3 regions of the Pseudoalteromonas sp. SWYJZ12 genome follow, and region 1 is predicted to be linked to each of the others. Evidence: predicted binding sites of a transcription regulator. Region 1 holds the regulator's gene; each other region holds the start of a gene.
The links. The regulator ArgR, encoded in region 1, controls arginine synthesis, uptake and breakdown. The targets are predictions, from matches to a motif close to ANTGAATANNTATTCANT.
Positions count from the first base shown of each region.

Region 1 (7,047 bases):
TTCTCACCTGTGGGATACCGTGCTTTGGGATTACATAACCAATACCGTATTGCTTGTTTTAGGTGTTTGCGTCCTTAGCTGCGCCATAGCTTTGCCACTTGGGTGGCTAACGGCTTACTGTAGTTTCCCGGGTAAAAAACAGTTTGAATGGGCACTTATGCTACCCCTTGCTATGCCCACCTATATTATTGCCTATGTATACACTGATTTATTAGATTATGCGGGTCCGGTGCAAATAGCACTGAGAGAATGGTTTGGCTGGCAATCACCTAATGACTATTGGTTTTTTGATATACGTACATTACCCGGCGCCATCGTTATGATTGCCTTGGTACTTTATCCGTATTTATTTTTGATTTTTAAAACGGCTCTTCGCGAGCAGTCGTTCAAATTAGTACAAGCTAGCCAGTTAATGGGGTTATCTCCTTGGCAAAGCTTCTTTAAAGTAAGCTTAGTACTCTCTCGTGGAGCTATTGTGGCGGCTCTTGCGCTTATAAGTATGGAAACCATGGCTGACTTTGCAACAGTGAGTTACTTTGCCGTAAGTACATTAACGACTGCCGTATACGATACGTGGTTTGGTTATTACTCACTTACAGCGGCAGCTAAAATATCGGGTGTGATGTTATTACTGTTATTTTTGGCATTAATGGCAGAGCGCTTTAGTCGTCGTAACCAAGCGGTATTTGAGCGCCAATCAAGTGTAAATAGCGAATCTCTCTATGTATTAAAAGGAAAGTCAGCTTGGCTCGCAACGGCATTTTGCAGCTTTATTTTACTTATCGCGTTTGTGATCCCTATTGCAGTACTTATAAATTACGCCATTACCTACTTTGATAAAGCATGGAATGTAGAGTTTTTTAGTTACGCTTGGCAAAGTTTAAAAGTGGCTGGGGTTGTGAGCCTAATAACGATTACGTTGAGTATTTTTGTCGTTTTTTATCAGCGTGTGGCAAAGCAAACGTATCCGCTTATTCCCGGGCGTTTAGCAAGCACAGGCTATGCGTTGCCTGGCACAGTACTCGCTATTGCGGTTTTGTTACCTCTTACATTGTTAGAGAACACCATCAACACAGCGCTCGAGCCGTATAATTTAGATATTGGCTTACTGCTTACAGGTAGTATTCTTACTATTATTATTGCTTATATTGTTAGGTTTTACGCCATTGCACACGGAGCAATTGAGTCGAGTTTTTTACGTATTAGCCCATCACTTGATATGGCAAGCCAATCAATGGGTAAAAGCCAAGGGCAAACGCTGCGTTTAGTGCACCTACCTTTACTGCGAAGAGGATTACTTACTGCTGCGTTATTGGTATTTATTGAGTGTATGAAAGAACTGCCAGCTGCGCTATTGCTCAGACCGTTTAATTTTGAAAGCTTAGCTACTCATGTATTTCAGTATGTGAGTGACGAGCAGTTAGAGCTTGCTTCTATATCGGCATTATTTATTGTTATTGTTGGGTTTATTCCTTTGTATTTTATTAATCGTTCTATGGAGCAGCGTAGTTAAATGAGTAGTTTAATTTTACAAGGCGTGAGCTATCACTATAACGGTACAAAGGTTATTCACGATTTAGATTTAACAGTGGGTAAAGATGAAATTGTTTGCCTACTCGGAGCGAGTGGGTGCGGCAAAACGACCACGTTAAAAGCGATTGCAGGTTTAATTGAAGCTAAGCAAGGGTCTATTTTTATAGACGGTAAATTAGTGAGTGATGAGCAATCGTTTGTCTCGCCTGAGCACCGTAACATCGGCATGATGTTTCAAGATTATGCGTTGTTTCCGCATTTGACGGTGGCAAATAATATCGCATTTGGGCTTAGTAAAATGAGTAAAGCTCAAAAGCAGCAACGCGTAGATGAAATGCTTAAGCTGGTACATTTAATTGGCTGTGCTGACAGGTTCCCGCATCAGTTATCGGGTGGTCAACAGCAACGCGTAGCTATTGCTCGTGCATTAGCTTATAAGCCTAGTTTATTGCTACTTGATGAGCCCTTTTCAAATATCGACACACAAGTGCGCTTTGAATTAATTGCCGATATACGTCGAATTATTAAGGCAACTCAAGTGTCTGCTGTGTTTGTTACACACTCAAAAGAGGAGGCGTTTGCGTTTTCAGATACACTTGCCATTATGCATCGCGGTAAAATTGAGCAACAAGGCACGCCCGAGCAGCTTTTTGCAGCTCCATGTTCAAAGGAGGTTGCAGAGTTTCTGGGTCAAGGCATATACTTGAGCGCAGAAGTATTAACAGCAACTGAATACAAAACACCATTTGGTTTAGTCGAATCTTATATTGAGAGTAAGCAAAACGTAAGCGTAGGGCTTATATATGTGCGCCCTCATCAAATAGAATTAGTGGCAGATAACCAAAGTGACAAACTCAGCAAGCGAGCTACAATCATAAGTCGTCGCTTTATTGGTTCGGCGTATGTTTATTCACTTGTTATTGATAAACAAGAAATTGAAGTTGCTGCACAATATGGCCAGTCATTTGAAAATAATGAGCAGGTTATAATAAAAATAAAACCTCACACGGTGAATTTTTTCGAATCGTAATTAATTTGTTATTCGCTGTGTTTTTATCTGTAAAACTAAGGAATAACAATGGCGCAAGCGCAGTCAGGGATTTGTGCTGAAGCAAACTTACACGGTTTGCACTTATTTTTTAATGTGTTTGATGGTCAAGATGAATCACTTCGCGCAAAGTTAAAACAAGTAAGCGCCATTGAAGAAGAATTTAGCGATCAATTTTCAGAATCAATGCTCTCTTGTATGGTTGCTATTGGTGCGCAGTATTGGCCGCATATCCTCCCTGAATACATCCCAAGCGAATTACAGAGCTTTCCTAATATAAACCATAGCGATCATCAAATGAGCGTACAACCGTGCGATTTATTTGTGCAAATTCGCTCTGACCGTGAAGACGTTAACCATTTATTTGCGCTGCAAATTTTAAAACTATTTGCTCCCGATGTTGAGCTGGTGGAGCAAATTCGTAATTTTCGCTTTTTAGATGGTCGTGATTTTAATGGTTTTATTTATGGTGGCGACACCGCACATGGAAGAAAAAAGCGCGCTACGGCTTTAATTAGTAGCCCTGGCAATTTTGAAGATCAGGGGAGTTATATTCATGTACAGCGCTATAAGCATGACTTAACTATGTGGCAGCACTTATCATTGAGCGAGCAAGAACAAATAATGGGGCGTACGCGCCTTGATAACACGCTAATTACCCCCGCGATCGAAACCAGCCATGCTTCGCGAAGTGAGCTAAAAGACGAAGACGGACAACCGCTATTATTAAATCAGAGCATGCCTTATGGCGATGTGTATGAGCAGGGAATGTTATCAATTACATGCTCTTGTACGGGCACCGCATTTGAAAAAGTACTTAATAGTCGTTTAGGGGAAGGGGATTGTTACGACCACTGGCTTGATTTTACTCAAGCCGATATGGGTTCTGCTTTTTTCGCGCCTTCAGTCGGGTTTTTAAAACAAATTTAGTTTGCTATTAAACCGTATCAAATAAAATGCGAACACGTTCAAGTGTTACATCTATTTCAGATATTTTAGCAGGAGCGATAAAAATAGTATCGTCGCCTGCAATTGTTCCTAGTACGCCATCTGCTTTACCTAATGAATCTAATAAACGAGCGATAAGCTGAGCGGCGCCTGGACTGGTACGAATAATGATCATCATTTCGTTGTGCATAATGTCGATTACTAATTGGCGTAATGGGCTTTTAGCCGTAGGTACACCCATTTCAGCAGGTAAGCAGTAAACCATTTCTTGTTTGGCGTTACGTGTGCGTACAGCACCAAATTTACTTAACATGCGCGATACTTTACTTTGGCTTATATTGTCAAAGCCTTGATCTTTTAATGCATCAACTATTTCGCCTTGAGAGCCAAAATTTTCTTCTTTTAATAGTGATTTAAATGCTTTTACCAGTGCTTCTTGTTTATCTTGTGGTTGCATAGTCTTTATTCGTTTTTGTTATTTATGCCGCAAATTCTACACAAAAATGAATAATTATGCAGCAGTTGTTTAGTTAACTTGCCAGTTTGATGCGTTAAATCACAAAAGTTTACGACTATGGTCGAAAATATACTTGAAATAGACAGGATAAATTTGTTTTTAGTCGCTAATTTCATTATCTTAAGAGCCACAAATGTTTCCTACCTCAAATTACGGAGAATTCCAATGAAAGTTGCTGTATTAGGTGCTGCAGGCGGTATCGGCCAAGCGTTGTCTTTATTATTAAAAACAGGCTTACCAGCTGGCTCTGAATTATCACTTTATGATGTTGCACCAGTAGTACCAGGTGTTGCGGTTGACCTTTCTCACATCCCAACAGATGTTAAAGTAGCAGGCTTTGGCGCAGACGAATTAAACAAAGCGCTTGAAGGCTCTGACATCGTTCTTATCCCAGCGGGTATGCCACGTAAACCAGGTATGGATCGTGCTGATTTATTTAATGTAAATGCTGGTATCATCAAAACTTTAGCTGAAGGCATTGTTGCTAGCTGTCCTAAAGCGTTAGTAGGTATTATTACTAACCCAGTAAATGGCACAGTTCCAATCGTTGCTGAAGTATTCAAAAAAGCAGGTACTTACGACGCTAAACGCGTATTCGGTATTACTACGCTTGACGTTATTCGTTCAGAAGCATTTGTTGCTGAACTTAAAGGCGTAGACGTAGCAACTGTGAAAGTACCAGTAATTGGTGGTCACTCAGGCACAACCATTCTTCCTCTACTTTCTCAAGTTGAAGGTGTTTCTTTCACTGATGAAGAAGTTGCTGCACTTACTCCACGTATCCAAAATGCGGGTACTGAAGTTGTAAATGCTAAAGCAGGCGGTGGTTCAGCTACGCTATCTATGGGTGCTGCTGCAGCTCGTTTTTGTATGTCTTTAGTTAAAGGCCTACAAGGTGAAGAAGTTGTAGATTACGCTTACGTTGCTGTTGAAAATGGCGATGCAGAGTACTTTGCACATCCAGTACGTTTAGGTAAAAACGGCGTAGAAGAAATTCTTTCTTACGGCGAACTAAGCGCATTTGAAACAAAAGCAAAAAATGACATGCTTGAAACACTGAAAAAAGACATCAAAGAAGGTGTTGATTTCATGGCGTAATAGCCAAAGTAGAATAACAAAAAAGCCTGCATTTGCAGGCTTTTTTATTGCTCAGAATTAATTTCACACTGTGTAACTAGTTAAAACTAGTGGTCGCGGTCAACCGCAATACGAGCAAGGCTTATGAGTGCTTGCTTATAGTCAGACTCAGCTAAAAAGTCTAAACACGCAATAGCTTTGTCAGCTTCAAGCTCTGCTTTTTGCATTGTAAATTCAAGCGCATTAGTTTGCTTTAGTGCCGATAAAATTTCTTCTAAATGCTCCATACCATTACTATGCTCTATTGCATCACGAATAAGCTGCGTTTGCTGCTCGCTACCATGTTGCATAGCATAAATAAGTGGAAGCGTTGGTTTGCCTTCAGCTAAATCATCACCAATGTTTTTACCCAACTGCTCAGCATCTGCATTGTAATCGAGTACATCGTCTACTAGCTGAAACGCAGTACCTAAATGCATACCATATAGGTTTAGTGCATCGAGAGTAGTTTGGTCTTGCTCAGTAATAATGGCAGCAAGGCCTGTCGCTGCTTCAAACAACTTAGCTGTTTTAGAGTAAATAACCTGCATATAACTGGCTTCGGTCGTATCTGGGTCGTTGCAGTTCATTAACTGCAATACTTCACCTTCAGCAATAATGTTTGTTGCATCGGCAAGTACTTGCATAACCTGCATTTTTCCAAGGCCAACCATAAGCTGAAATGAACGAGTGTAAATAAAGTCACCAACCAATACGCTAGCAGCATTACCAAATTCAGCATTTGCTGTAGGTGTGCCACGTCGTAAGTTTGATTCATCTACAACATCATCATGCAATAGCGTTGCTGTATGAATAAACTCAACAATTGTTGCAAGTGTTATGTGATCTTTACCCTGATAACCGAGCGCTTTGGCTGCTAAAATCGCGAGCATTGGACGAACGCGTTTGCCGCCACTGCTAACTATATATAAACCAAGCTGATTAACTAACGCCACATCTGAGCGCATTTGCGCATGTATAAGTTGATTGACGTCATTCATATCGCTTTCGATTAACGCCTGGATAGCTTTTATATCCATTGATCTCCGAGCCAATTTTTATGTGTGAACGGCGCAGATTGTACAACAAAAAATGCACTAGCTCGATATTTTGTGACGATTGATTGAAAAAACACTATTAAAGTACTTAATTTAGACTGAATTAGCCAAGATAACTGATTAATTGATAATCAATATACAGTTTATGATGTGCTTAGATATTAAGCTGTGAGGGTCATATTTGAGTACATTAATTTATTTCGACTAAGAGTTAAAAAGCGCTTGGCAAAAGGGCTAATTAATATAAAATGGGGTAAATATTGAATTGCTCTCAAAGCAGCTACTTTTTATTCATTTTAATTACAAAATAGGCTTGCTAGTTATTTCGCGTTAGCGTAAACTTCGCGCCCTATCGAAGAATATTTTAGTTGCGCCGATTTGAGGGTGCACAGACGGAGTTAATTATGTACGCGGTTTTCCAAAGTGGTGGTAAACAGCATCGTGTGACTGAAGGTCAAACGATTCGTCTTGAAAAATTAGACGTTGAAACTGGTGCGGCAGTAGAATTTGATTCAGTACTTTTAGTTGCTGATGGTGAGAAAATCGAGATCGGTGTACCGTTCGTAAACGGTGGCAAGATAACAGCTGAGGTTGTTTCACATGGTCGCGGTGAGAAGATTAAGGTTGTTAAATTTAGACGCCGTAAGCATTCTCGTAAGCAAATGGGCCATCGTCAATGGTTCACTGAAGTTAAAATCACTAGCATTAGCGCTTAATTAGAGGTACTTAGAAATGGCACATAAAAAAGCAGCTGGTAGTACTCGTAACGGTCGCGATTCAGAAAGCAAACGCCTAGGTGTTAAGCGTTTTGGTGGCGAATCAGTTCT
Region 1 covers NZ_JADYXH010000004.1:165,874-172,920, forward strand. Annotated here, with positions in the region: gene I6F42_RS07215 (iron ABC transporter permease) at 1-1,513, shown strand, start outside; gene I6F42_RS07220 (ABC transporter ATP-binding protein) at 1,514-2,563, shown strand; gene I6F42_RS07225 (Dyp-type peroxidase) at 2,612-3,511, shown strand; gene argR (transcriptional regulator ArgR) at 3,519-3,986, opposite strand; gene mdh (malate dehydrogenase) at 4,212-5,144, shown strand; gene ispB (octaprenyl diphosphate synthase) at 5,231-6,202, opposite strand; gene rplU (50S ribosomal protein L21) at 6,625-6,936, shown strand; gene rpmA (50S ribosomal protein L27) at 6,953-7,047, shown strand, end outside.

Region 2 (7,047 bases), on a different contig from region 1:
CGAGCGTAAATTTACGTATTCAAGTGGCACAATATCTAAATAAGGTGGCGTTTTATGTTTAGCATGGCCAAAATGCTTAAGCTGATTTACTAACGCTTTGTCAAAAGTAAGTTGTTTATAATCTGCTTGCTCTGTTTTATTGCCAATACTTGTAAGTACAACAATATATTTAACGTCTTTTATAAGGCCTTTAACTCGAGGGGAAGGCGGCTTGTTGAGTTTTTCAATATTAGCGCCAGCACTATTAGGTAATGAAAGCGGTATAAAAGAATCATCTGGATGACTTGGCATTATTTGTATTTTAAAGCACTGCCAACTTTCTTTTTGGCTACCAAAACCTAAAAATAGATCACGTAATTTAGGGTTATTATTTAGCTCAGTTCGTGTCGCAGAGTAATAGTAAATTTTACCCGATGATATATGTGTAAATGTATAGAGGTAATCTTCTTTGACCGCGGTAATTTGGGTTAGTAATTGTGTAATGCGCTGATGATTGAGTATATTGTACAAACACGGTGTTTTTCTTTCATCGGTAAAATAGCGCTGGATAAAAATATTATTTTCAGTAGTAAGGCTAAGGCTTGGGTAATACTGTTCATCTTTTTTGCTTAAAAATACATATAAAGACGTTACACGAGGGATGTAGTATTGCTCATACCCCTTTGATACTACAGCATCGAGCGTGTTATCTAAATTTACTTTATAACGACGTTTATTACCGTGAATAAAGCTTTCTAAAAAGTCATTAAAGGCATCGTTATTTTCGATATAAGTGCGTTTTAAGCGAATGTGGTTGTATTCACGAGAGATATTTTCAACGGCAACAACCTCGTATTGAATACCGTTTTTTAGGCCAAGTTCAAAGTCTTGTTCAAGGCCTACCAAGCGCATTGCTATTAGTTCACCTTTTTTTATAGAGTAGCGCGTTGCAAGCTTAACTTTACAACCGCTTAAAGATATATCTGAGGTGCTAGCAGCAATGTTCTTTTTATCTTTGTAATCAATAGTTACTTTTATTGAGTAATTCATCCGTTCTTCACGGCGGCTCTCGTAAGAGGCAAACTTAATTACTTCAGTGCTTAAGTTACTTTCTGATTCTTGTAGTTCTGATTTTTCGGCGGCTTGTTTTTGTAATACGCGGTGGTTATTTTCTGTATTCATTACGGCTTCGTAAACGGCTAGGGTATATTCACCATGCTGTTTAAGTGCTTTTTCAAACACTTCAATGGCTGTGTCATCCATAAAGTGCTGTTTACCGTTATGCTCATACGGTTTTACTTGGCCCGTCACTAATCCACGAAGATCAACAAAGCGTGCCACTGGCTGAGATAAGCGTGACATTTCCATTTTCATCAAAAATTGCTCAGGTTTGGTTAACCCAGCGGTTTTTGATTTGAAAATTAGGTCAAATTTAGCATTGCCTAAATATGTTTTTAACTCATTCACGAGGTCTTCGTGTTTGAGCATTATGTCATCAGCCATTTATAAAACCATCACCGTCTAATTGAAAAAGTAGGTATACTGTTAAGTCCATTTATTAGAAGTTCAATAAACGTTAAATCGCGCTATGTTATTAATATAGGTACAATTATTTTAGTTACTACTGTTTAGCTCTTGTTATTATGTGTTATATGCCATTTTGTTGGCAAGTTACTTTAAACTATTTCAAAGCAAAAAGTATGCCCTAAATTATAGCTAAAAAGAAACACCATGTGTATTTAATGATTGTGACGCTAGATTTTTACGCAGGCAAGAGTTTGTTGCTAAGTAAATGCTTGAAGTGGCAAAATAAGTTATTAACAGTAAATGTTTTTAAAATTAGAGAATCGTAGATAAGGTTATAAATGACTAAAGCGGCAAAAATAGAGTTTGTGTGTACAGAATGTGGCATGAACTACCCACGTTGGCAGGGTCAATGCCGCTGCGGTGCGTGGAACACATTAGCAGAATTTAAACCTTCAGCAGGGCAGAGTAAAAAAGCGTCAGTTCGAGCAAATGTAGGTGGTTATGCTGGCGGTGCTGGTGGCGGCTCTAAAAAAATTAATGATATTGCTACGTCAGAGGCAGAAAAACAGCTGACAGAAATTGGCGAGCTCGATCGTGTGCTAAGCGGTGGTGTAACTACCGGCTCTGTTAATATAATTTCGGGTGATCCAGGTGCTGGTAAAACAACATTGCTATCTGACCTAGTAGCGAGAATGTCACAACGTATGCCGTCACTTTACTGTACGGCCGAGGAGTCATTATCGCAGTTTAAAAACAGGGTAAATCGTTTAAAGTTAAACTATAACCCTGACGAGCTTTATTTACTTTCAGAAACCAGTGTTGAAACCATCATTGAAGAGCTCGAGAAAAATAAAATTAAGTTTGCTGTTATTGACTCTATTCAAGCGGTTGTAACCGAAACTGCAAATGGTAGCCCAGGTTCCCCTTCGCAAGTAAAAAGCGCCGCCCAAGCATTGACTCAATACTGTAAGCAAAATGATGTAACCATGTTCATTATTGCTCATGTAAATAAAAATAACGAAATAGCAGGTCCTCAAACACTTGTACATATTGTCGATGCGCTTTTACACATAGACACCAACGATGGGCAAATACGAACCCTTAGGGCAAATAAAAACCGCTTTGGTGATATAGATACCGTTGGCATTTTTAAAATGTGTGAACGTGGGATGTTAAGCGTTGATAACCCGAGCGAAATATTTTTATCGGGGTCTACAACCGACTCGCCAGGCTCTACAATTACCTGTATCCGTAAAGGTAATCGAAATTTACTACTTGAAATTCAATGTTTAACTACCGAAACCGAGGCGGAATTTCCGCAGCGTGTTTGCGTTGGTTTAAACATGAACCGCATAAAAATGCTGACTGGCATATTACGAAAACACACTAAAACCAAAATATTCCACGATACGTTTTTTAATATTGTGGGTGGCCTAAGAATAGATGAAACAGAAACTTGTATAGATTTAGCATTGGTTACCGCGCTACTTAGCAGCTTAAATGAATTTGTTGTGCCACGTACCACGTGTATTATGGGCGAACTCAGCTTAAACGGCGATGTACGCCCAATTGATAGTGGTGTGCCACGTGTTAAAGAAGCAGCACAACATGGTTTTACAGAAATATATATTCCATTTCGTAATTACCATAAGTCGATGGAAGGGCTGGGCGCTAAAATTACCCCAGTTAAAACAGTACATGAGTTGCTTAGTTTAATTAATTAATACTTACGGGTGTTAATGTGTAATGTTACTCTTAATAAAACTCGGTTTACACAAAGAATAGAATAAGGAAATAACATGAAAAAGTTAGTAATAGTTGCAGCGATTGTAGCTGCGGGCGTTGGTGGCGTGAGCTATGCAAATTATGTAGCTACACAAGAAGTGCGTGCAGAAGTAGATAAGCAACTTGCTTTAGTAAGCGAGCAAACTGGCGCTACATTTAAATACGCTGGTTTATCGGCAAGTGTTATTTCAAAAAGCGTAGAAATAACAAACATGGAAGTAATAAGCCCAGAGGGCGACAATGTTGCTAATATTCAAAGCATTGAAATAACAGGTTACGAGCCAGATAAAATATCACCGCATACATCATTTGATGTAAAAAGCTTTCAGTTTGATAAAGATTTTGTTTCAAAATTACCTGCTGATACAAATGAAATGCTCGCGTCGGCAAGTTACGATTTACATTCATCACTTGATTACGATGAAGAGTCTGGCAATAGTGATGTAGTAGTTAAGCTTGATGCAAAAGACATTGTTAGTTTTAATATGGATATGGGCTTGGCTAATTCAAAAGCATTAATGGATGCTTCATTGGCGATTAGTAAAGCGCAGCAAGAAGCGGGTAACCAGCCACTTACTTATGAGCAAGAGTTACAGCAGCAAACACTTGTTATGCAAGCAATGAGTAAGATAGAGCCGCGCAATGTTAGCTTTGCCTTAAATAACCAAGGTAAGTTAAAAGACTTACTATCAAGTGAGCTTGAAAAGCAAGGCATGACGCTAGAGCAAATGGAAATGATGTTAGAGCAGCAGTTACAACAAGCTCCTGTAACTGAAAATATTGCAGAGGCTTTAACTAGCTTTGCTAAAGGTTTAAATTCATTCAGTGTGTCTGCAAAGCTACCTGAAGGTAAAACTATGATGGAAATTAACCAACAAGTTATGATGCTAGTAGGGCAACCTGAAGAGCTAGTTAAGTTTATTAACTTAGAAGTTAAAGGTGATTAAGCCTTAGTTTTGTATTAATAAAGGCGCCAATTGGCGCCTTTATTATTTTGTGTTGTTATAAGCAGTTAGTAACTGCTTTTTGCTAAAGCAGTTTGCTTTTATGATATTGGTGATTATTTGTTGTGATGGTTTTATTTTTTCCATCGCTAAAAACTCATCAGGCTGATGCGCTTGGTTAATTGAGCCTGGGCCCATTACGATTGTTTCACAACCGAGTTGCTGGATAAACGGCGCTTCAGTGCAATAATTTACCGCGACCGCTTTTTGCCCCGCTATTTTTTCAGCCATTTTAACTAAAGCACTGTCGGTGCTACCACTAAATGCCGGGATTGGTTCATGTAAATCAATAACGCTCACCGCATTTGGGTATTGCTGATTTATCTCTTTTGTTGCATCAAGCACTAATGCTTGTAGTTCTTGTACACTTAAACCTGGTAATGGGCGCATGTCTATATGCATTTCACAGCAACCACAAATTCTATTCGCATTATCGCCACCATGAATATTACCTAAGTTTAATGTTGGATAAGGAATTTCAAAGTGATTTATTGAATACTTATGCTTTAATTGCTCTTTTAAGAACATCAATTTTGTAATCACTTTATGCATTACTTCAATGGCGTTAAGGCCACGTTCGGGATCTGAGCTATGCCCAGAGCGACCAACCACTCTTATTGCTGTACTCATATGGCCCTTGTGCATAAATACTGGCGTCATATCAGTAGGTTCGCCAATTATACAACGCGCAGGTTTTAAATTAGGGTGCTTACATATTTGCTGTGCACCTGCCATAGTTGTTTCTTCATCGGCAGTGGCGAGTATTAAAATAGGTTGAGTTTGCTGCTTTTCATCAAGTTCACTAATTGCTTGTAATACAAAAGCAAAAAAACCTTTCATATCAATGCTTCCTAGCCCGTACAATTTATTGTCGAGTTCAGTAAGTTTAAACGGATTGTGGTTCCAGCGGCTGTCATCAAAAGGCACTGTATCAGTGTGGCCCGCAAGCATTAACCCGCCATCACCTTTTCCACGCTTTGCTAATAAATTAAAGCGGCCTTTACCTCCTTCTAATTCAATAATTTCACACGTAAAACCGAGTGTTTCGCACCACCTCGCAAGGAGTTCAATTACGTTTTTATTGCTCATACACAAGCTGTCTTCAATTGCACTAATAGAAGGGGCTGCAATTAATTGTTGATACATAGAAATAAACGAAGGCAAAGGCATAAAAAAATCCAAAATTATTATTCAATTTAATTGCATAACAATATAAAAGTATTTATGATGAATATCAATTCACTTTTTAAGCATAAATATATTAAAGTAAAGCTATGGAAATAATGCGACGATAATCTACAAATTCATTAAATTAAGTCTTAATTTAGCGTCTTAGCTAGTTTAAGCGAACAACATATATATTTAGCAGTAAATTTTAAAATAACGAGTAATCAATGAATGTAGTTATTATTGGCGCAAGCGGTTATAGCGGCGCAGAGTTAGCAAGCTTAGTTGCTAATCATCCAAACCTTACCTTAACAGGCTGTTATGTATCTGAGGGTAGCTTAGATAAAAATAAATTACTAAGTGATTTATACCCAGAGCACCTTGGCTTACTAGATTGTCCTTTACTTCCTCTTAGTGCATCAGCTTTTGATGACATTCAAAGTGATGCTGATTATGTATGCTTATGTACCGATCACAAAGTAAGTGTTGATTTAGCGCCTCAATTTTTAGCTATGGGTAAAAAAGTATTTGATTTATCTGGTGGCTATCGCCTAGCAAATAATGATGATTACGTTACTTATTATGGTTTTGAGCATCAACACCCAGAGCTTTTAAATGAAGCGGCTTACGGTTTAGCTGAGTGGAACAGTGATGCTATCGCTAACGCAAAGCTAATTGCTGTTGCAGGCTGTTACCCAACAGCGGCGCTCAATGCACTTAAACCGCTTAAACAAGCAGGCTTATTGAGCAGCGAAAGTATTATTATTAATGCCGTTTCGGGTGTTACGGGTGCCGGGCGTAAAGCGAGTGTAGGAACACATTTTTGTGAGGTATCGCTTGCACCTTATGGTTTGTTTAACCATCGCCACGGTCCTGAAATTGAACAACACCTTGGCCACAAAGTATTATTTACACCGCATCTAGGTAGCTTTGCGCGCGGTATTTTAGAAACTATTTATGTACAACTTAAGCCAGGCGTTACCAAGGAAAACGTTGCATCTGCTTATCAAGTGCTTGCTAACGAACCATTAATTCGTTTGTTAGGCGATAAAATACCGTCAATTAAAGGTGTTGCTAAGCAACCATTTGTTGATATCGGTTGGCAGCAACAAGGCACGCAGTTAATTGTAATGTCTGCCATTGATAACTTATTAAAAGGCGCTGCTGGACAAGCTTTGCAGTGTATTAATATTTCTATGAATTTAGATCACACTACGGGCTTAAAAGGAGCGTTTTAAATGAGTAAAAAAACGTGGGTTATTAAACTCGGTGGTGCAGTACTTAATACAGAAAATGCAGCAAAAGCGTTATTTGACGTGCTAAGCGAGCAAAAAAATGATGAGTTTGTCATTGTTCATGGCGGTGGTTCTTTAGTAGATACATGGCTAAAGCAAGCGGGTTTTGCTAGTGCTAAACACCAAGGTTTACGTATTAGTCCAGCAGAGCAAATGCCTTATATAGTGGGTGCGCTTGCAGGTTGCGCTAATAAACAATTAATGACTCAAGCTATAAGCGCAGGGCATAAGCCTGTCGGCTTAAGTCTTTTTGAGGCGGGTGTGACTGCAACCCAAAAATTAAAAGCGCT
Region 2 covers NZ_JADYXH010000006.1:62,276-69,322, forward strand. Annotated here, with positions in the region: gene I6F42_RS09490 (PilZ domain-containing protein) at 1-1,482, opposite strand, end outside; gene radA (DNA repair protein RadA) at 1,845-3,230, shown strand; gene I6F42_RS09500 (hypothetical protein) at 3,306-4,238, shown strand; gene argE (acetylornithine deacetylase) at 4,281-5,465, opposite strand; gene argC (N-acetyl-gamma-glutamyl-phosphate reductase) at 5,690-6,700, shown strand; gene argB (acetylglutamate kinase) at 6,701-7,047, shown strand, end outside.
Region 2: the regulator ArgR is predicted to act here: its motif matches at 5,522-5,539, upstream of argC (N-acetyl-gamma-glutamyl-phosphate reductase).

Region 3 (7,047 bases), on a different contig from region 1:
ATTTATTAAAGGCAAAGCTACAATGAAACCTCATTACACATTAACTATAAACAGCTAATAGAGGCAACACTCATGAAAGCAATGACAATTAATAATTTTGGTGGCACTGAAGAGTTTGTAGCAGCAGAGGTTGCAAAACCACAAGTAACCGCAGGTAACGTATTGGTTCGCATTGCTGCAACTAGCGTAAATACAATTGATATGATGATTCGTCAAATGGGTGCCGATTTACCATTTGCTCCAAAGTTACCAGGCATTTTAGGTATGGACTTTGCGGGCACTATTGAAGCTGTGGGAGACGGTGTAACAGAGTTTACTGTAGGTGATGAAATTTACGGTTGTGCTGGTGGCCTAGGCGATTTACCAGGTGCACTTGCTGAGTTTATGCTTGCTGATAAGCGCTTAATTGCTCACAAACCTAAAAATTTAACCATGAAAGAAGCAGCCGCTATTCCACTTGTAGGTATTACTGCACTTGAAGGCTTAACGCGTGCAAATGTAAAAGCAGGTCAAAAAGTGTTAGTGCACGGTGGCGCAGGTGGTGTAGGCCATTTAGCAGTACAACTAGCTAAGCACTTTGGCGCTGATGTTTACTCAACTGGCGGTAACGCAGAGCAACTAGCACTAATAGAAAGCTTTGGCGCTACAGGCATTAACTTTAAAGACGAAACTGTAGAGCAATACGTTGAAAAACATACCAGCAATGTGGGCTTTGATATGGTGTTTGACACGGTAGGAGGCGGTAACCTTACTAACTCGTTTGCAGCAGCAAAGCTAAATGCCCAGGTATCTACAACGCTCTCTTTATTAGAAGTAGACTTAAGCCCAGTACACTTTAAAGGGTTATCGTTAAACGTAATCTTTATGCTTATTCCAATGATCCATGACTTTAACCGTCAAGACCACGGCGACAAACTTACTAAACTTGCGCAAATTGTTGAAGCAGGCGGTATGCGCCCAGTACTTGATGAGCAAGACTTTAGTTTAGAAGACGCAGCTAAAGCGCATGACCGCTTAGCAAGTGGCCAAGCACTGGGTAAAGTGGTTATAAACGTACAATAATGCATTAAGGCCGGCTTTTTAGCCGGCTTCTTTATAATTCTAATATTCCTTCTAAAGATAGCTCTAACGTAAGATAAACAAACCTCATTTATGTTGACGAATTAATAGTGGTAGAATGCAGCGCTTAGTACCACTTGTGTAAAGTAGTGGTCAATAATTTATAAGGTCTGTTGTGTAATGCTGTTGATGATCGACAACTACGATTCGTTTACTTACAACTTAGTGCAATATTTTCAGCGTTTAGATCAAGACGTTTTAGTAAAACGTAATGATGAGCTAAGCATTGCGCAAATAAAACAGTTAAACCCGCAGCACATCGTGTTATCGCCAGGGCCATGCACCCCTAACGAAGCGGGTATTTCGTTAAATGTTGTTGAGCAACTAAAAGGGCAATATCCTATTTTAGGAATTTGCTTGGGACATCAAACTATCGCACAAGCTTTAGGGGGAGATGTAATTCGTGCTAAAAAAGTAATGCACGGTAAAACATCACCCATAGTTCACACTAACAAAGGTGTGTTTAAAGGTTTAGCTAACCCGTTAACAGTGTGTCGTTATCATTCTTTGGTGGTTAAAGCACAAACGCTGCCTAAAGAACTTGAAGTAACCGCATGGACTCAGACTGAGCAAGGCGAGTTTGACGAAATTATGGGGTTACTTCATAAAGAACTAGCAATCGAAGGTGTGCAGTTTCACCCCGAAGCTATTTTAACTGATCAAGGCTTAGAACTGCTTGATAACTTTTTAACTCGCTTCTAATGTTATAATACACAGAGCATTTAATACTTTATTAATGGATGTCATGACTGAACTTGTAGCCCAGCAGCGTAATGCCAAAATACTAAGCCAACGGGCTCATGACTTATTGCTTGGGCACAGCTTTGCGCATCAGCAAATTGGTTTCATCCATACATTAGATATAGATTACGGCGAACCCATGAAGCAACGCACTTTGCTTCAGGTTGAAGTGGCCGCACAGAATAAACGCCAGCAAAGCAGTACTGCACATCATAAGTACCGCGCTCAAGCGAGTGAGCAACTGCACAAAACAATTGAAACAGCTATATATAAGCAGCTCGAAGATATAGATGGCGTAATTCATAGCACCATAGGTATTGAAGATGGCATTGCCAATATACTCGATATATTAGCGGTAAAGTCAGCGTCGGTAGGGCGTTTAGAGCCATTGGTTAATGATATAAGCTGGTTGGGTAGGGAGTTAGTAACGCTCGTTAATTTACCTTACTATCGTAATCAACGTAGTAAAAACACGTCTGTAAAAGTAGATAAGCCATCGCTCGCCCTTCGTTATATTGGCCTTGATAACTTACAGCTAGTTATTCCTACATTTGCTGCCCGCCATTGGATGCCACATAGCACCGAACCATTTTCGTTATTAAAACGTCGTTTACGTGACAGTGCCATGGCAAACGCCATTGCTGCGCAAAAAATTGCACAAATTAATAATGTAAATGACGTTCATGCATTTACCCTTGGTATGCTTTTAGATGTAGGACGAATTGCATTAGTGCGCTTGTACTTAAAAACGTTTGAGAAAGTATGGCAACGCAAAGTGCAGTTAGCCCGAAATGAAAACCAAAAAGATTTACACACCGCATTATTAGAGCTACAGCCCGACCCGCTATTTTTAACCACTCTACTTAGCAATAAGTCGATAGAAGTAAGCGCCAAAGTAATAGACAAAATGGCTTTTAAATATTTACCGTTTAAAGGTGTCATGCAGCAGCTAGTAAATGGGGTAGATAAGGGCGATACATTACTGCCATTAACAGAAGTAATGCTAAAGGCACGTTGCTACTCTCAATATCTTAATTTAAAAGAGCATCAACTTATTGAGCCTGATGAAACTCTAAGCTGGTTTTCGTACTTTAAGTTCACTAAAACGGAACTAAAAACCCTCCAATCGAGTAATTTTACCAATTTAGCTATTCAAATTGACTAAAAATCTGAATTTTTTGTTAATTTTTTTGCGACTAACCATTCATTCTCACTCTATTGTTATATTGCATATTTGCCGATTAAAGCATGCGCGCCTTGGTGCTCATGCGGTTAGTTGTTTAAAAATAAGCATAAATAGCTATGCAAATAGTTATTCACTATCTATGAAATAATATCTTTAGCCCTTTATTTTCAAGGGATACATGAAAGTTTTTAACGAGACAGATATAAGTAATTCTGAAATAATGTGCGTCTGAAAATTGAACCACAAAGCAATTTTGCGCAATTATCAGGTTACTGATCTTGCCTATAAAGTTGGTTACAAATATTAACCAAACACCTATTTTGATGTTTTGTGTTGCTCACAATTAAGAGGAAATAAAATGACAGTCAATCGCGAATTATTTGATCACGTAATGGTTCCTAACTACGCACCTTCAAGCGTAATTCCTGTTCGAGGCGAAGGTTCTCGCGTATGGGATCAACAAGGTCGAGAGTTTATCGACTTTGCTGGTGGTATTGCAGTTAACTGTCTTGGCCATTGCCACCCTGCATTAGTAGGCGCATTAAAAGAGCAAGGCGAAAAAATCTGGCATCTATCAAATGTAATGACCAATGAGCCGGCACTTCGCCTAGCTAAAAAAATGGTTGATGCTACATTTGCTGAAAAAGTTTACTTTGCCAACTCAGGCGCAGAAGCAAACGAAGCAGCGCTTAAATTAGCGCGTCGTTTTGCACTTGATAAGTTTGGCGCAGAAAAATCACAGATCATCGCGTTTAACAAAGGTTTCCACGGTCGTACATTCTTTACAGTAACTGTGGGTGGCCAAGCTGCATATTCAGATGGTTTTGGTCCTAAGCCTGGCGACATTGTACATTGTGATTACAACGACCTAGCTGCTTTTGAAGCGCTTATCAGCGACAAAACATGTGCCGTAATGATGGAACCTCTTCAAGGTGAAGGCGGTATTGTTTCACCAACTGACGAGTTTGCTCAAGGCGTTCGCGATTTATGTACTAAACATAACGCACTGCTTATTTTTGATGAAGTTCAAACAGGTGTTGGCCGTACTGGCGATTTATACGCATACCAAGGCTTAAACATAGTACCTGATATTTTAACTTCAGCTAAAGCACTTGGCGGCGGTTTCCCTATTGGCGCTATGATCACAACAACTGAAATTGCACAGCATCTTAAAGTAGGTACTCATGGTTCTACTTATGGCGGCAACCCGCTTGCGTGTGCTGTTGCAGAAGCTGCATTTGATACAGTAAATACGCCAGAAGTACTTGCTGGCGTAAAAGCTAAAGCAGCATTATTTAATGAACTACTTACTGCGGTTAACGAAAAATACAACGTATTTAGCGAAATCCGTGGCCAAGGTTTATTAATTGGCGCGGTAGTGAACGAGCAATATAAAGGTCGTGCAAAAGAGTTTTTAGTGGCAGGGACTGAGCAAGGCCTTATGTCATTAGTTGCTGGTGCAGACGTAATACGTTTCACTCCATCTTTAGTAATTCCTGAAGCGGACATTCGCGAAGGTATGGCACGCTTTGAAAAAGCAGTAGCAAGCGTAGTAAACGCATAAGCGACTTAAGCCAACCAATTAAGGGCAAGCACTGCTTGCCCTGCAATTCCTATTTACCGTTATTTATAAGGGAGCAAGCGGACTCATGATGATCCTTCGCCCAATCCAGCAAAATGATTATTCAGCATTACTGAAAATTGCCCACGAATCAGGGCATGGTTTTACGTCTTTGCCATTAAACGAAGAACTATTGCAAAAAAAGATCGACCATTCAGTAAGCTCTTTTGCTAAACAAACGTCACAACCTGGTGACGAAGGCTACCTGTTTGTTCTTGAAGATAGCGAAACCGGTGACGTTGTAGGAACATCTGCAATTGAAGCTGCGGTAGGGCTTGATGATGCATTTTATCATTATCACTTAAGTAAAGTGATTCACTCTTCGCGCACATTAGACGTATATAAAGCGGTTGATATTCTAACGCTATGTAACGACTACACAGGTGCTACAGAGCTTTGCACATTGTTTTTAAAAGATGGCTATCGTAAAAATTGTAATGGTAAGCTACTTTCAAAAGCGCGTTTTATGTTTATAAAGCAGCATCAAGAGCGTTTTGCGCAAACAGTGATTGCAGAAATGCGCGGTGTGTCTGACGAAAACGGCAGTAGCCCTTTTTGGCAGTGGCTTGAAGAGCACTTTTTCTCAATGGATTTTCCAACAGCCGATTACCTAACAGGTATTGGCCAAAAGGTTTTCATTGCTGAATTAATGCCTAAATACCCAATTTACGTAAACTTGCTAAGTAAAGATGCGCAAGCCGTAATAGGTAAAGTACACGACAACACTCGCCCAGCAATCGAGTTATTAAAAAGCGAAGGCTTTACGTTTAATGGCTACGTAGATATTTTTGACGGCGGCCCAACGGTTGAAGCAAAAGTAGATAACATTGCGACTATTCGTAATGCACGTAACTTTAACGTTGAAATTGGCGAAATGACTGGCGACACCATGGTGTTACTAGCTAACGAAAAGCTTAATGACTTTAGAGCAACCGTTGCACCAATGACATTTGACGAGCGCGCAAAAAGCCTTATTTTATCGCAAGAAATAGCAGATGCACTGCATTTGCAAACTGGCGATATTGTTAGTGCAACCACGATTTAATTTAGGAGAAAGTATATGACTCATCCTGCACAATTTATAAATGGTCAATGGTCACAAGGCCAAGGCACAGAATTTAATTCAGTAAACCCTGCAAATAACGACGTTATTTGGCAGGCTTCATCGGCAACTGCGGCGCAAGTAGACACCGCAGTAAATGCAGCGCGCGAAGCGTTTTATGCATGGGCTGATAAAAGCTTTACTGAGCGTTTAGAAATAATTAAAGCATTTGCAGCGCAATTAAAAGAAAACAGCGAAGAGCTCGCTATTACTATTGCACAAGAAACAGGTAAGCCACTGTGGGAAACTCGCACAGAAGCGGGTGCTATGGTTGGTAAAATTGCCATTTCTGAAAAAGCATTTTTAGAGCGTACTGGCGACGTAGAAAACGCAATGCCACTTGGCCGTGCGATGATTCGTCATAAGCCACATGGTGTTGTAGCCGTATTTGGTCCGTATAACTTTCCGGGTCACTTACCTAATGGCCACATTGTGCCAGCGCTTTTAGCAGGTAACACGGTTGTGTTTAAACCGTCTGAACTGACTCCTAAAGTAGCTGAGCTTACGCTTAAACTGTGGGAAAAAGCAGGTTTACCAGCAGGTGTCATTAACCTTGTACAAGGTGAAGTAGAAACGGGTAAAGCCCTTGCTGCTCACAAAGGTATTGATGGCTTGTTCTTTACGGGTTCTTCGCGTACTGGTCATATTTTACATGAACAGTTTGCGGGTCAACCGGGTAAAATTTTAGCGCTAGAAATGGGTGGTAATAACCCACTTATTATTACTGACGTTGAAGATACTAAAGCGGTTGTTCACGATATTATTCAATCAGCGTTTATCTCAAGTGGCCAGCGTTGTACGTGTGCACGTAAACTATTTTTACCAACTGGTAGCAAAGGCGATGTGATACTGGAGCGTTTAATCACAGCAACTAAAGCGATTAAAGTAGGTAATTATGACGATGCAGACCAGCCATTTATGGGCTCTATGATCTCATCAGCTGCAGCTGCGGGTATGGTTAAAGCGCAAAACGAGCTTGTTGAACTTGGTGGTGAAGTATTAGTAGAACTTGAGCACACAGCTAATACTGGCTTTGTAACACCAGGTATTATTGAGTGTACAAATATTAGTGACTTCCCAGATGAAGAGCATTTTGGACCACTTTTAAAAGTATTCCGCTTTGACGACTTTGACCAAGCAATTGATAAAGCAAACGATACAACCTTTGGTTTATCGGCTGGTTTATTAAGTGACAGTGCAGCAGATTACGACCATTTCTTACGTCGTATTCGTGCAGGTATTGTTAACTGGAATCGCCCAATTACTGGCGCATCAAGC
Region 3 covers NZ_JADYXH010000012.1:69,471-76,517, forward strand. Annotated here, with positions in the region: gene I6F42_RS13630 (zinc-dependent alcohol dehydrogenase family protein) at 73-1,062, shown strand; gene I6F42_RS13635 (aminodeoxychorismate/anthranilate synthase component II) at 1,240-1,821, shown strand; gene I6F42_RS13640 (HDOD domain-containing protein) at 1,865-3,025, shown strand; gene I6F42_RS13645 (aspartate aminotransferase family protein) at 3,405-4,610, shown strand; gene astA (arginine N-succinyltransferase) at 4,696-5,712, shown strand; gene astD (succinylglutamate-semialdehyde dehydrogenase) at 5,728-7,047, shown strand, end outside.
Region 3: the regulator ArgR is predicted to act here: its motif matches at 3,152-3,169, upstream of I6F42_RS13645 (aspartate aminotransferase family protein).